Variovorax paradoxus: one gene and its partner. The protein of the gene in region 2 interacts with the protein of the main gene of each other region in a pairwise test. Links are inferred from orthologs where the notes say so. Each region holds a gene or a part of one and is shown on either strand. Other genes may lie near its edges.

Region 1 (6,838 bases), 3.7 Mb from region 2 along the record:
AGATCGCGAGGAACTCGGCACGCAGCAGCAGCCAGATGGCCGATGCCTGGAAGAAGGCCAGAACCAGGTACAGCGCGGCGTACACGGGGTTGCGGGCGGTGATGACGCGGAACGCTGCAAACAGCAGCACCACGGCAAACAGATAGAACAGACCGGTCTTGACGTCCATTGGAATTCGAATTGGTACGGGGTTCGGGCTGGTCGGAATCAGCGGTACTTGGCGTCAGCCGCCTTGTTCGCTGCGATTTCTTTTTCGTAGCGGTCGCCCACGGCCAGCAGCATGTCCTTGGTGAAGTACAGGTCGCCGCGCTTTTCGCCGTGGTATTCGAAGATGTGCGTCTCGACGATCGAGTCGACCGGGCAGCTCTCTTCGCAGAAGCCGCAGAAGATGCACTTGGTCAGATCGATGTCGTAGCGCGTGGTGCGGCGCGAGCCGTCGTCGCGCACATCCGATTCGATGGTGATGGCCAGCGCCGGGCAGACGGCTTCGCAGAGCTTGCAGGCAATGCAACGCTCTTCGCCGTTTTCATAGCGGCGCAGCGCGTGCAGGCCGCGGAAACGCGGCGACAGCGGCGTCTTCTCTTCGGGAAACTGCACCGTGATCTTGCGGGCAAAGGCGTACTTGCCGGTGATGGCCAGGCCCTTGAACAGTTCGAACAGCATGAAGCTGCCCAGGAAGTCCTTGAGCGAGAACGGCGCGGACGGTGTTGCGGTGTGCGCAGCAGACATGATGTTGGCGCTTCCTGTTATTTCCAGATGTTGAACGGCGTCTGCATCCAGCCACCGACCACGACCAGCCACACGAGGGTGACGGGAATGAAGATCTTCCAGCCCAGACGCATGATCTGGTCATAGCGGAAGCGCGGGAACGTCGAACGCACCCACAGGAACATGGTGACCACGCAGAAGGTCTTGAGGCCCAGCCAGATCCAGCCCGGAATGAAGCTCAGGAACTCGAACGGCGGCAGCCATCCGCCGAGGAACAGCACCACGGTCAGGATCGAGACGAGCCACATGTTCGCGTACTCGGCCAGGAAGAACATCGCGAAGCTCATGCCCGAGTACTCGATCATGTGGCCAGCAACGATTTCGGACTCGCCTTCCACCACGTCGAACGGGTGGCGGTTGGTCTCGGCCAGGCCGGAGATGAAGTACACGACGAAGATCGGCAGCAGCGGCAGCCAGTTCCACGACAGGAAGCCGACGCCCATGTTGGCGAACATGCCCTTGCCCTGGACATTCACGATCTCGCTCATGTTCAGGCTACCCGTGACCATCAGCACCACGACGAAGCAGAAGCCCATCGCGATTTCGTAGCTCACCATCTGTGCCGAGGCGCGCAGCGCGCCCAGGAAGGCGTACTTCGAGTTCGAGGCCCAGCCGGCGATGATCACGCCGTATACCTCGAGCGAAGTGATGGCCATCACGAACAGCAAACCAGCGTTGATGTTGGCCAGCGCCACGTCGGGGCCGAACGGAATCACGGCCCATGCGGCGAGCGCCGGCATGATGGTCATGATCGGGCCCAGCAGGAACAGGCCCTTGTTGGCGACCGTCGGAAGAATGATTTCCTTGGTCATCAGCTTGAGCGCGTCGGCGATCGGCTGGAGTAGGCCCAGTGGTCCGATGCGGTTCGGGCCGATGCGGATCTGCGTGAAGCCGATGGCCTTGCGCTCCCACAGCGTGAGGTACGCCACGGCCAGCATCAGCGGGATCACCACCACGATGATCTTGATCAGCGTCCAGATCAGGGGCCAGACCACGGCGGTCCACCAGCCTGCGGCAACCAGCCCCTGGCCGAAGCCATGAATGGTGTCGACGATCATGCCAGTGCCTCCTCGGCACGCGCCGACACGTTCGATCCAGCCGATGCATTGCGCGCGTCGGCGGTCAGTTGCAGTGACGGTGCGCGACGCACGATCGAGTCGAGCTGGTAGATGCTGGCGACCACGGGAGCGGCAGTCGCACCGCTGGAAGCGACGGCATTGGCGGAGGTGGCGTTGCTCAGCGCGTTCGCCGGCACCGCACCCTTGTCACCGATGGTGGCCAGTACATCGGCAGTCGATTCGAACGCGAAGCCGGGCAGACCCAGCAGGTTGGCCAGCACGCGCAGCACCTTCCACGCCGGACGCGTTTCGCCTTGCGGCTTCACGACAGCATGGAAACCTTGCAAGCGGCCTTCGGCATTGACGAAGGTACCGGGGGTTTCGGTGAAAGGAGCGATCGGGAGCAGCACGTCGCTGAACTCGAGGTTGGCCTTGAAGGGGCTCAGCGTGACGACCATTTGCGCATTGCCGATGACATCGGCAGCGGCGGCGCCAGCAGCCGAGTCGAACACCGGCTCGGTGTTCAGCAGCATCACGGCCTTCAGGCCGGAACCGGCGGCGAGCATGCGGCCCGCATCGAGACCGCCGTTCTTCGGGAAAGCGCCGACGATCTGCGCGCCAACGGTGTTGGCGGCTTCAGTCAGGTAGCCGACGGTGGCGCCCGTTTGCGCGCCGATCCAGTTCGCCAGGGCCAGCAGGCTGCTGGCTTGTGCGTGGTGGGCGGCGGCATTGCCGAGCAGGATGGCCTTGCGTTCGCCACTCAGCAGCGAGGCTGCGATGGCTTGCGCGGCGGCGTCCGGCGCGTTCTTCGGTGCCAGGGGCGCGGTTGCGCCATTGGTCTGGCCGATGGCGGCGGCAACTGCGGCCAGCGCCTCGACCCATTGGTCGGCTTCGACGATGGACGATTGCGCCACGTCGATGGCCCAGGCGTCGCGGGCAGCCATCAGGCTGGCCGAGGTGATCACCGACAGCGCGGCGCCCTTGCGCACGGCCTGGCGGATGCGCTGCGCGAACAGCGGATGTTCCTTGCGCAGGTTCGAGCCCACGACCAGCGCGCGCTGCACTTGCGTGAGCGAAGCGATCGAGGTACCGAGCCAGCGCACGCCTTCGAACGCCGTGAATTCGGCATTGCGCAGGCGGTAGTCGATGTTGTCGCTGCCGAGTTCACGCGTGAGCATGGCGGCGAGCTGCAGCTCTTCGAGCGTGCTGTGCGGGCTGACGAGCGTGCCAATGCTTTGTGCACCGTGGTCGGCCTTGATCTGCTTCAGGCCATTGGCGACGTACTCGAGCGCCGTCTGCCAGTCGACCTGCTGCCACTGGCCGCCCTGCTTCAGCATGGGCTGCGTCAGGCGTTCCGGGCCGTTGAGGGCTTCGTACGAGAAACGGTCGCGGTCGGCAATCCAGCATTCGTTGACGTCTTCGTTCTCGAGCGGCACCACGCGCATCACGCGGTTGTTCTTGACCTGGACGATCAGGTTGGCACCGGTCGAATCGTGCGGGCTCACCGACTTGCGGCGCGACAGCTCCCAGGTACGGGCGCTGTAGCGGAAAGGCTTGCTCGTGAGCGCACCGACCGGGCAGATGTCGATCATGTTGCCCGACAGCTCGGAGTCGACCGAGTCGCCGAGGAAGGTTTCGATTTCGGAGTGCTCGCCGCGGTGCGACATGCCGAGCTCCATCACGCCGGCCACTTCCTGGCCAAAGCGGACGCAGCGCGTGCAATGGATGCAGCGGCTCATTTCTTCCATGCTGATCAGCGGGCCCACGTCCTTGTGGAACACGACGCGCTTTTCTTCTTCGTAGCGCGAAGAAGAACCGCCGTAGCCCACGGCCAGATCTTGCAGTTGGCACTCGCCGCCCTGGTCGCAAATGGGGCAATCCAGCGGGTGGTTGATCAGGAGGAACTCCATGACCGACTGCTGCGCCTTGATGGCCTTTTCGCTCTTGGTGCGAACGATCATGCCCTGCGTGACGGGGGTGGCGCAGGCCGGCATCGGCTTGGGCGCCTTTTCCACGTCGACCAGGCACATGCGGCAGTTGGCCGCGATGCTGAGTTTCTTGTGATAGCAGAAGTGCGGGATGTACGTGCCCGCCTTGTCGGCAGCATGCATCACCATGCTGCCTTCGGTCACTTCGACCTTCTTGCCGTCGAGTTCGATTTCGATCATGAGTATGTTTCTTCTCGCGCTCAGGCCTTGACGGGCGCCGTCGGAACGTAGCCCGGGATCAGGGCTTCGAACTCGTGACGGAAGTGCTTGATCATGGCGCGCACCGGCATCGCTGCCGCATCGCCGAGCGCACAGATGGTGCGGCCCATGATGTCGCCGGCGACGGAGTCCAGCAGTTGCAGGTCGCTGGGCTTGCCCTGCCCGTTGTGGATGCGGTCCACCACGCGGTAGAGCCAGCCCGTGCCTTCGCGGCAGGGAGTGCATTGGCCGCAGGACTCGTGCATGTAGAAGTACGAGAGGCGCTTGAGCGACTCGACCATCGAGCGGCTGTCGTCCATGACGATCACCGCGCCCGAACCGAGCATGGAGCCGGCCTTGGCGATGGAGTCGTAGTCCATGGTGCAGGCCATCATGATGTCGGCCGGCAGCACCGGCGCCGACGATCCGCCGGGGATCACGGCCTTCAGCGTGCGACCCTTGCGCACGCCACCGGCTAGCTCGAGGAGCTTGGAGAACGGCGTGCCCATGGGCACTTCGTAGTTGCCGGGCAGCTCGACGTCACCGCTCACCGAGTAGATCTTGGTGCCGCCGTTGTTCGGCTTGCCGCATTCGAGGTAGGCCGGACCGCCGTTGCGGATGATCCAGGGCACCGCCGCGAAGGTCTCGGTGTTGTTGATGGTGGTCGGCTTGCCGTACAGGCCGAAGCTGGCCGGGAACGGCGGCTTGAAGCGCGGCTGGCCCTTCTTGCCTTCGAGCGATTCGAGCAGCGCGGTTTCTTCGCCGCAGATGTAGGCGCCGAAGCCGTGGGCGGCGTGCAACTGGAAGTTGTACGTGCTGCCCATGATCTTGTCGCCGAGGTAGCCGGCGGCGCGCGCCTCTTCGAGGGCTTCCTCGAAGCGGTCGTAGCTCTGGAAGATCTCGCCGTGGATGTAGTTGTAGCCCACGCTGATGCCCATCGCATACGCGGCGATGGCCATGCCTTCGATCACGATGTGCGGGTTGAACTGCAGGATGTCGCGGTCCTTGCACGTGCCCGGTTCGCCTTCGTCCGAATTGCAGACGAGGTACTTCTGGCCCGGGAACTGGCGGGGCATGAAGCTCCACTTCAGGCCGGTCGGGAAACCTGCGCCGCCACGGCCGCGCAGGCCCGAAGCCTTGACTTCGGCGATCACCTGGTCGGGCGTGAGGCCCTCGGTGAGAATCTTGCGCAAGGCCTGGTAGCCGCCGCGCGCTTCGTAGTCGGCCAGACGCCAGTTGGTGCCGTCGAGGCCCGCATAGATCTGCGGTTCGATGTGGCGGTCATGGAAACAGGTCTGGACGCCTGTCGCCTGGAACTGCTGGAGCACTTGTTCGGGTGACATCAGGCCGCCTCCCCTTTGGTGGAACCGCGCAGGCCTTCGATGAGCTGGTCGAGCTTCTCGTTGCTCATGAAGCTGCACATGGTGCGGTCATTGACCAGCATCACGGGCGAATCGGCGCAAGCACCCAGGCATTCGCTCTGCTGCAGCGTGAACAGGCCATCGGCCGTGGTCTCGCCCATCCTGATGCCGAGCTTCTTCTCGAGGTGTACGAGGGCGGTGACGCCGTCGCGCAGCTGGCAAGGCAGGTTGGTGCACACGTTGAGCTTGAACTTGCCCACCGGATGCTGGTTGTACATGTTGTAGAAGGTCGTCACTTCATGCACGGCGATGGGCGCCATGCCGAGGTACTCGGCAATCTCGCGCTCGCGCTGCAGACTGACGTGGCCCTCGTCCTGCTGGACGATGGCGAGGCAGGCCATCACGGCGGATTGCTTGCCTGCTTCGGGGTACTTGGCGACCTCGCGCGCAAAGCGCTCGAGGATCGTAGTCTTCAACGGCGCCGAGGGCGCCGCGTCATGGTGGGTCGAGGAAGTCGTCATTCGCTCTTTCTCACCTGTCGATCTCGCCGAACACGATGTCCATCGTGCCGATCACCGCGACAGCGTCGGCGATCATGTGACCGCGCGACATTTCGTCGAGGGCGGCGAGGTGCGGGAAACCAGGGGCGCGGATCTTCAGGCGGTACGGCTTGTTGGCGCCGTCGCTCACGAGATAGATGCCGAACTCGCCCTTCGGATGCTCGACGGCGGCATACGCCTCGCCTTCGGGCACGTGGAAGCCTTCGGTGAAGAGCTTGAAATGGTGGATCAGCTCCTCCATGTTCGCTTTCATCGATTCGCGCGCGGGCGCGGCGACCTTGTGGTTGTCGGTGATGACAGGACCAGGGTTGGCGCGCAGCCAGGCCGAGCACTGCTGGATGATCTTGTTGGCCTGTCGCATCTCTTCGACGCGGACCAGGTAGCGGTCGTAGCAGTCGCCGGTCTTGCCGACGGGCACGTCGAACTGCATTTGGTCGTAGACGTCGTAGGGCTGCTTCTTGCGCAGGTCCCATTCGATGCCCGAGCCGCGCAGCATGGGGCCGGTGAAGCCGAGGTTCAGCGCGCGCTCCGGCGTGACCACGCCGATGCCCACAGTGCGCTGCTTCCAGATGCGGTTGTCGGTGAGCAGCGTCTCGTACTCGTCGACCATCTTAGGAAAGCGCTTGCAGAAGGCGTCGATGAAGTCGAGCAGCGACCCCTGGCGATCTTCGTTCAGGCGCTCGATGGCCTTGGCATTCTTGATCTTGCTGACCTTGTACTGCGGCATCGCGTCAGGCAGGTCGCGGTACACGCCGCCCGGACGGAAGTACGCCGCGTGCATGCGCGCGCCGGAAACGGCCTCGTACATGTCGAACAGGTCTTCGCGCTCGCGGAAGCAGTAGATGAGCATGTTCATCGCGCCGCAGTCCAGACCGTGCGCGCCGAGCCACAGCAGGTGGTTCAGC
Region 2 (7,639 bases):
CGGGCGGAAAGCTCAACGTGGGCGTGATCAGCGCGGGCGACTACTTCTTTCCGCGCCTGCTGGTCGAGTTCGCTAGCCGCCACCAGGGCGTGACGCTGAACTTCACGGTGCACAACCGCGCGGGGCTGCTGACCCACATTGCCGAGAACCTCACGGACCTCGCGATCATGGTGCGGCCGCCGACCGATCTCGACACGGTCAACCAGCCGTTCGCACCGCACCCTTACGTGATCGTCGCGGCACCGGGCCACCCGCTGGTGGGCGTGAAGAAGATCCCGATGGCGCGGCTGATGCGCGAGCCCTTCGTGGTGCGCGAGAAAGCATCGGACACCTGGCATTCGATGGAAGACGGCTTTGGCGGCGATCTGAGCGGCATCAACATCGCAATGGAAATCCGCAGCACCGAAACCATCAAGCAGGCGGTGATTGCGGGTATGGGCGTGAGCTTCGTGTCGGCCCACACGGTGAGCCAGGAGATGCGCGCGGGCAGTCTCTGCGTGCTCGATGTCGAAGGCTTTCCGCTGATGCTCAACTGGTACGTGGTGCACCGCCGAAGCAAGCGCCTGCCGCCGGTGGCGCAGGCCTTCAAGGACTTTCTGCTGAGCGACGGGCCGTCGCTGATCTCGCAGATCGTGCCGTTCGGGAACCACAAGGAAAAAGAGCGCGGCGAGTAACTCGCGCGCGCTCTTTGTGGGGGAGGGGTCCGGTGCGGCGGCTCAACGCTGCACTGCCGCCCTGCGGCGTTGCATCAGCGCGGCGCGTGCGGCCTTGTAGAAGATCACGATCGGCAGTGCGGCGAACAGCTCGCGCATTGCGTCGTTGGCGGTGGACGAAGAGGCAGGGGTACGGAGGCTGCTGGAATTCAGGGTGGTGTGGCTCATTGAGGGCTCCAAAGGATTGAATCTAAAAGACCGAAGGGATTACCCTGAATTTTAGGGTTTACCCTAGACGAGAGCAAACGCCATTTTCGCGTTTCTTGACCTAGGTCAATTTTTTCGGAGGCAGACAGGTTCTTGCGTAGGCCAGAAACCCGTCTGCGGGAGCGCTTCCGGAGCACATGACGGAGCGAGCAACGCGCATCGCAAATTCATGAAGGCCATCGCACGGGCCATCGAAAGTTCGCGCGAAGACTTCCGCGATTTTTTCTTCATCGCAATGCCATCGCATCGCGCGATGCACATCGCATGCAGCGTGATGCGTGCACGCATCGCAGTGTGTTCAGTGCGGCATCCGACACACGCAAAATGCGCGCGCAACGAGACCTCGTGCTAGGGATATCACGGGGGTCCCACGAGAGCGCGATTCGTGTGAACTTGACTGAGGTCAAGAGTTTTTGAGTCGCTCGGTCCGACAGTCATTCACGCGCAGAAAACTGGTGATCCCAATGCCGTGTAGCGATGCCAAGGAAACCTCGTCGCCTTTCGATGCGCACCGATCGCTCGACTGATTGCTCTGTATTCGCAGCCTGTCGGACTTAAACGAAAACACCAAGGACAACTCCATGACTCGGCCCACCTCCACGACCGCGGGTTCCAACCCCGCGATGTACCCCCCGTCCGAAACCTATGGCGCCACCGCGACGCGGTCCGAGGCGTTCCGATGGGGGCAGTTGCTGATCGGCATCGTCTGCATGGCGATGATCGCGAACCTGCAGTACGGATGGACGCTCTTCGTCAATCCGATCGCAGACAAGCACGGCTGGAGCCGCGCCGCGATCCAGGTCGCGTTCACCATCTTCGTGCTCACAGAGACATGGCTCGTGCCCATCGAAGGCTATCTGGTCGACCGCTTCGGCCCGCGTCCGGTGGTGCTGGTGGGCGGCGTGCTGTGCGGCCTGGGTTGGGTGCTCAACTCGGTGGCCGACTCGCTGCTGCTGCTGTACATCGCGGCGGCCGTTGGCGGTATCGGCGCCGGCGCTGTCTACGGCACCTGCGTGGGCAATGCGCTCAAGTGGTTCCCCGATCGCCGGGGGCTTGCCGCGGGCATGACCGCAGCGGGCTTCGGTGCGGGCTCGGCCCTCACGATCATTCCGATCTCCGCGATGATCAAGTCGAGCGGCTATGAATCTGCGTTTCTGTATTTTGGGATCGGGCAGGGACTCATCGTGTTCCTGCTCGCATGGATGCTGACCCGCGCGCCCAGCCACTCCAAGGCGTCGAACAGCCGCAACGTGCAGCAGGCGGGCCGCGACTACGCGCCGTCCGAGGTGCTGCGTTCGCCCGTGTTCTGGGTGATGTACGCGATGTTCGTGATGGTGGCCGCCGGCGGCCTCATGGCCACGGCGCAGCTCGCGCCTATCGCCAAGGACTTCAAGATCATGGACGTGCCGGTCAACATCATGGGCCTGGTGCTGCCCGCGCTGACCTTCGCGCTCGCCATCGACCGTGTGCTCAACGGGCTTACGCGGCCCTTCTTCGGCTGGGTGTCCGACAAGATCGGTCGCGAGCAGACCATGTTCATCGCCTTCGCGATGGAGTCGGTCGGCATTCTGATGCTCTACCACTACGGCCAGAACCCAGTGCTCTTCGTGATCCTGACGGGTATCGTGTTCTTTGCCTGGGGCGAGATCTACAGCCTGTTCCCATCGACCTGCGCCGACACCTTCGGATCGAAGTACGCGGCGTCGAACGCCGGCATGCTCTACACCGCGAAGGGCACGGCCTCGCTGCTGGTGCCGTTGTCGAGCGTGCTCGCGGCAGCCACCGGCAGCTGGCAGGCGGTCTTCATCGTGGCCAGCGCGGTCAATGCGCTCGCGGCGCTGATGGCGTGGTTCGTGTTGCGGCCGATGCGCCGCAAGCACATCGAGGCGAGCCGCGTCGTCGAATAAATAGACCAACATCGGCTTTCCGTCAGCCGGTACCATCCGGCTTTCTTTCGCCCACGCAGCCCTGCCATGAAGATGGCAGGGCTTTTCGCCGATGCACAGGAGCCCGCAGTGACCATCTACCGACTTGACGCGCATGAACCGGTCATCGACGCCAGCGCCCGCGTGGCCGAGAGCGCCAGCGTGATCGGCCAGGTCGTGCTCGCAGCCGGCAGCCGCGTCGGCGCGAATGCGGTGCTGCGCGGCGACAACGAGCCCATCACCATCGGCCGCGGCAGCCATGTGCAGGCGGGCGTGATGCTGCATGCCGACCCGGGCTATCCGTTGACCATCGGCGACGACGTGACGGTGGAGCCGCATGTGATGCTCCACGGCTGCACCGTTGGCGACGGCGCAGTAGTCGGCGAGCACACCATTGCGCTCAACGGCTCGGTGGTCGGCCGTGCGTGCATCGTCGAGTCCGGTTCGCTGCTGACCGAGGGCAAGGTCTTTCCCGACCGCTCGCGCATCGCGGGCAGGCCCGCGAAGGTGACGGGCGAGGTCGATGACGCCGAGGCCGAAGCGCTTCTGCGCAGGGCGCGCGACAGCGCCGGTCCCTTCGCCCGTTAGGGCCTTTCCGCACCCTCCCGAAACCCTGCGCGCCCGCAGGGTTTGTGCGCATTGGCACCGTGCTTGTTTCGGCGGAAATTGACTTGCGTCAAGGCCCCCGGCGCCCGATTCATCGACAGTGATCCTCAAGCGGATGGCCGCGGGATTCACGTCGAATTTCATGACGTTGGTCCCGTGACAGAACCACGATGAAAACAGCTCCGCTTGCAGGCAGACAGCAATGCAGCAGCGGCGCCGGCAACGGACCAGATCGGACGGGATCATGAAACTACAACAAGCGCAGCAGGGGCACGAGGTACCGCATCCGGCCTTCGGCCCCACCGACAAGGAAGACGAACTCGTCGCCGTGCATCGCAGCCTGCTGCAGCATGCGGACGAACCCGGCGCGCTGCTGCCGATCCTGCACGACGTGCAGGACGCATTGGGCTACATCCCCGCGCACACGGTGCCAGTGATCGCCGACGCGCTGAACCTCTCGCGTGCGGAGGTGCACGGTGTCGTCACCTACTACCACCACTTCCGTGCCGAGCCCGCGGGCCGCCACGTGATCCAGATCTGCCGCGCCGAGGCCTGCCAGGCCATGGGTGCGGACGCGCTGCTCGCCCACGCGGAGCTGCGACTGGGATGCAGCGCGCATGGCACCTCGAAGGACGGCGCCTTCACGCTGGAGCCCGCGTTCTGCCTCGGCCTGTGCGCCTCGTCGCCCGCGATGACGCTGGACGACCAGCCGCATGCGCGCATGACGGCCAAGAGCTTCGATGCATTGGTCGCGCAGACCGCAGGAGGCCGTGCATGAGCACCATCACCGTCTACGTGCCGCGTGACTCGGCAGCGCTTGCTGCAGGCGCCGACCGCGTGGCCCGATGCATCGCGAAGGAAGCCGCCGCGCGCGGCCTCATGCTCGAACTCGTGCGCAACGGTTCGCGCGGCATGTTCTGGCTCGAACCGCTGGTCGAAGTGAACACGCCGAGCGGCCGCATCGCCTACGGACCGGTGACGCCCGACGACGTGGCTGGCCTGTTCGATGCCGGCTTCCTCACCGGCGGCAAGCATCCGCTCGCGCTCGGCCTGACCGAAGACATTCCCTACCTCAAGAAGCAGGAGCGCCTGACCTTCGCGCGCATGGGCATCACCGACCCGGTGTCGCTGACCGACTACCAGGCCTACGAAGGCTTTGCCGGCCTGCGCCGCGCGCTGGCGCTCGCACCCGAAGAAATCGTGCAGCAGGTGCTCGACTCGGGGCTGCGCGGGCGCGGTGGCGCGGCCTTTCCGGCCGGCATCAAGTGGAAGACGGTATTGGGCACGGCTGCGGCGCAGAAGTACATCGTCTGCAATGCCGACGAAGGCGACTCGGGCACCTACTCCGACCGCATGACGATGGAGGGCGACCCCTTCATGCTGATCGAGGGCATGACCATCGCCGGCCTCGCCACCGGCGCGACGCAGGGCTACATCTACGTGCGCTCCGAATACCCGCACGCGATAGCGACGCTGAACGAGGCCATCCGCATCGCCGAGGCAGCGGGCTTTCTCGGCGACAACATCCTGCGTTCGGGCAAGCGCTTCTCGCTCGCCGTGCGCAAGGGCGCAGGCTCGTATGTGTGCGGCGAAGAAACGGCGCTGCTCGAAAGCCTCGAAGGCAAGCGCGGCATCGTGCGCGCCAAGCCGCCGCTGCCGGCCATCGAAGGGCTGTTCGGCCAGCCCACGCTGATCAACAACGTCATCACGCTGGCAAGCGTGCCGCTGATCCTGGCGCGCGGCGCGGCCTTCTATCGCGACTACGGCGTCGGCCGTTCGCGCGGCACGCTGCCGATGCAACTGGCCGGCAACATCAAGTACGGCGGCCTGGTGGAGAAGGCCTTCGGCGTCACGCTGCGCGAGTTGCTGTACGACTACGGCGGCGGCTCCGCCTCGGGCCGGCCGATCAAGGCGGTGCAGGTCGGCGGGCCGCTGGGCGCCTACCTGCCCGAATCGCAATGGGACCTGCCGCTCGACTACGAAGCCTATGCAGCCGTCGGCGGCACGGTGGGCCATGGCGGCATCGTGGTGCACGACGACACGGCCGACCTGTCGAAGCTCGCGCGCTATGCCATGGAGTTCTGCGCGCTCGAGTCGTGCGGCAAGTGCACGCCCTGCCGCATCGGCTCGACGCGTGGCGTCGAGGTGATCGACAAGATCCGCAGCAACCAGAACCGTCCGCAGCAGGTGATCTTGCTGCGCGACCTGTGCAACACGATGGTCCACGGCTCGCTGTGCGCCATGGGCGGCATGACGCCGTTTCCGGTGCTCTCGGCACTCGACCACTTCCCGCAGGACTTCGGTCTCGTGGTTCCCGATCGCGAAGCTGCCTAGGCGGTTGCGGCGCAGCAGCAGGAGTAAGAAAGACATGTTGGACCATCTCAAGGAAACCGATTACGGCACCCCCAAGCGCGAATCCACGCGCGAGGTGACGCTGGAGATCGACGGCAACGAAGTGACGGTGCCCGCGGGCACTTCGCTGATGCGCGCGGCGGTGGATGCGGGCATCCAGGTGCCCAAGCTCTGCGCTACCGACAGCCTGGAGCCCTTCGGCTCCTGCCGGCTGTGCCTGGTCGAGATCGAAGGCCGCAAGGGCTTTCCGGCCTCTTGCACCACGCCCGCCGAAGCCGGCATGAAGGTGCGCACCCAGACGCCCAAGCTGCAGGACCTGCGCAAGGGCGTGATGGAGCTCTACATCTCCGACCATCCGCTGGACTGCCTCACCTGCTCGGCCAACGGCAACTGCGAACTGCAGGACATGGCGGGCGTCACCGGCCTGCGCAACGTGCGCTACGGTTTCGACGGCGCCAACCACCTGAAGAGCGAGAAGGACGAGTCGAACCCGTACTTCAGCTACGACCCGTCGAAGTGCATCGTGTGCAACCGCTGCGTGCGCGCCTGCGAGGAAACGCAGGGCACCTTCGCGCTGACCATCAGCGGCCGCGGCTTCGAGTCGCGCGTGTCGCCGGGCCAGGACGAGGCCTTCATGGATTCGGAGTGCGTGAGCTGCGGCGCCTGCGTCGAAGCCTGCCCCACCGCCACCCTGCAGGAAAAGTCGGTGATCTGGCTCGGCCAGCCCGAGCACAGCGTGATCACCACCTGCGCCTACTGCGGCGTGGGCTGCGCCTTCAAGGCCGAGATGAAAGGCAACGAGGTCGTGCGCATGGTGCCGTGGAAAGACGGCAAGGCCAACGAAGGCCACTCCTGCGTCAAGGGCCGCTTCGCCTGGGGCTACGCGACGCACCAGGACCGCATGCTCAAGCCGATGATCCGCAAGAACATCACCGACCCATGGCAGGAAGTGAGCTGGGACACCGCGCTCAACTACGCCGCGGGCGAGTTCAAGCGCCTGCAGGCCAAGTACGGCAAGGACTCGATCGGCGGCATCACCTCGTCGCGCTGCACCAACGAGGAAACCTACCTGGTCCAGAAGCTGGTGCGCGCCGCCTTCGGCAACAACAACGTCGACACCTGCGCGCGCGTGTGCCACTCGCCCACGGGCTACGGCCTGAAGCAGACGCTGGGCGAATCGGCGGGCACGCAGACCTTTGCCTCGGTCGACAAGGCCGACGTCATCATGGTGATCGGCGCCAACCCGACCGACGGCCATCCGGTGTTCGCCTCGCGCATGAAGAAGCGGCTGCGCCAGGGCGCGAAGCTGATCGTGGTCGATCCGCGCCGTATCGACATCGTGAAGTCGCCTCATGTAAAGGCTTCGCACCACCTGCAGCTCAAGCCGGGCACCAACGTGGCGGTGGTGACGGCACTGGCGCACGTCATCGTCACCGAAGGCCTGATGGCCGACGACTTCGTTGCAGAGCGCTGCGACACGGCTTCGTTCAAGGAATGGAAGTCGTACGTCGAGCAGCCCGAGCAATCGCCCGAAGCCACCGAGAAGGCGACCGGCGTGCCGGCAGCCGAGTTGCGCGCCGCAGCGCGCCTGTTTGCAACGGCCGGCAACGGCGCCATCTACTACGGCCTGGGCGTGACCGAGCACAGCCAGGGCTCGACCACGGTGATGGGCATCGCCAACCTCGCGATGGTCACCGGCAACGTCGGGCGCGAAGGCGTGGGCGTAAATCCACTGCGCGGCCAGAACAACGTGCAGGGCGCGTGCGACATGGGCTCGTTCCCGCATGAGCTGCCGGGCTACCGCCATGTGTCCGACAGCACCACGCGCGCCTCGTT

What was found.
Region 1: the proteins of NWF24_RS03080 (region 2) and nuoG interact in binary tests that used the Escherichia coli proteins (3 or more experiments, as listed by UniProt). The link is inferred for Variovorax paradoxus from one-to-one orthologs.

The regions. Positions count from the first base shown.
Region 1 is NZ_CP102931.1:4,392,436-4,399,273, forward strand. What follows is about bases 1,409-4,379. They hold nuoG (NADH-quinone oxidoreductase subunit NuoG), read right to left. Parts: upstream 3,995-4,379; coding sequence 1,823-3,994; downstream 1,409-1,822. Other genes in these bases: nuoH (NADH-quinone oxidoreductase subunit NuoH), read right to left, coding at 1,409-1,826; nuoF (NADH-quinone oxidoreductase subunit NuoF), read right to left, coding at 4,015-4,379. Also shown: NWF24_RS20730 (NADH-quinone oxidoreductase subunit J), read right to left, coding at 1-169; NADH-quinone oxidoreductase subunit NuoI, read right to left, coding at 208-729; more of nuoH, read right to left, coding at 747-1,408; more of nuoF, read right to left, coding at 4,380-5,355; NWF24_RS20755 (NADH-quinone oxidoreductase subunit NuoE family protein), read right to left, coding at 5,355-5,894; NWF24_RS20760 (NADH-quinone oxidoreductase subunit D), read right to left, coding at 5,905-6,838. UniProt on the Escherichia coli protein: NDH-1 shuttles electrons from NADH, via FMN and iron-sulfur (Fe-S) centers, to quinones in the respiratory chain. The immediate electron acceptor for the enzyme in this species is believed to be ubiquinone.
Region 2 is NZ_CP102931.1:655,507-663,145, forward strand. Bases 2,621-5,462 are described here. They hold NWF24_RS03080 (formate dehydrogenase subunit gamma), read left to right. Parts: upstream 2,621-3,695; coding sequence 3,696-4,229; downstream 4,230-5,462. Other genes in these bases: oxlT (oxalate/formate MFS antiporter), read left to right, coding at 2,621-2,827; NWF24_RS03075 (gamma carbonic anhydrase family protein), read left to right, coding at 2,894-3,433; NWF24_RS03085 (formate dehydrogenase beta subunit), read left to right, coding at 4,226-5,462. Outside these bases: NWF24_RS03060 (LysR family transcriptional regulator), read left to right, coding at 1-674; NWF24_RS03065 (hypothetical protein), read right to left, coding at 717-881; more of oxlT, read left to right, coding at 1,544-2,620; more of NWF24_RS03085, read left to right, coding at 5,463-5,785; fdhF (formate dehydrogenase subunit alpha), read left to right, coding at 5,820-7,639. UniProt on the Escherichia coli protein: NDH-1 shuttles electrons from NADH, via FMN and iron-sulfur (Fe-S) centers, to quinones in the respiratory chain. The immediate electron acceptor for the enzyme in this species is believed to be ubiquinone.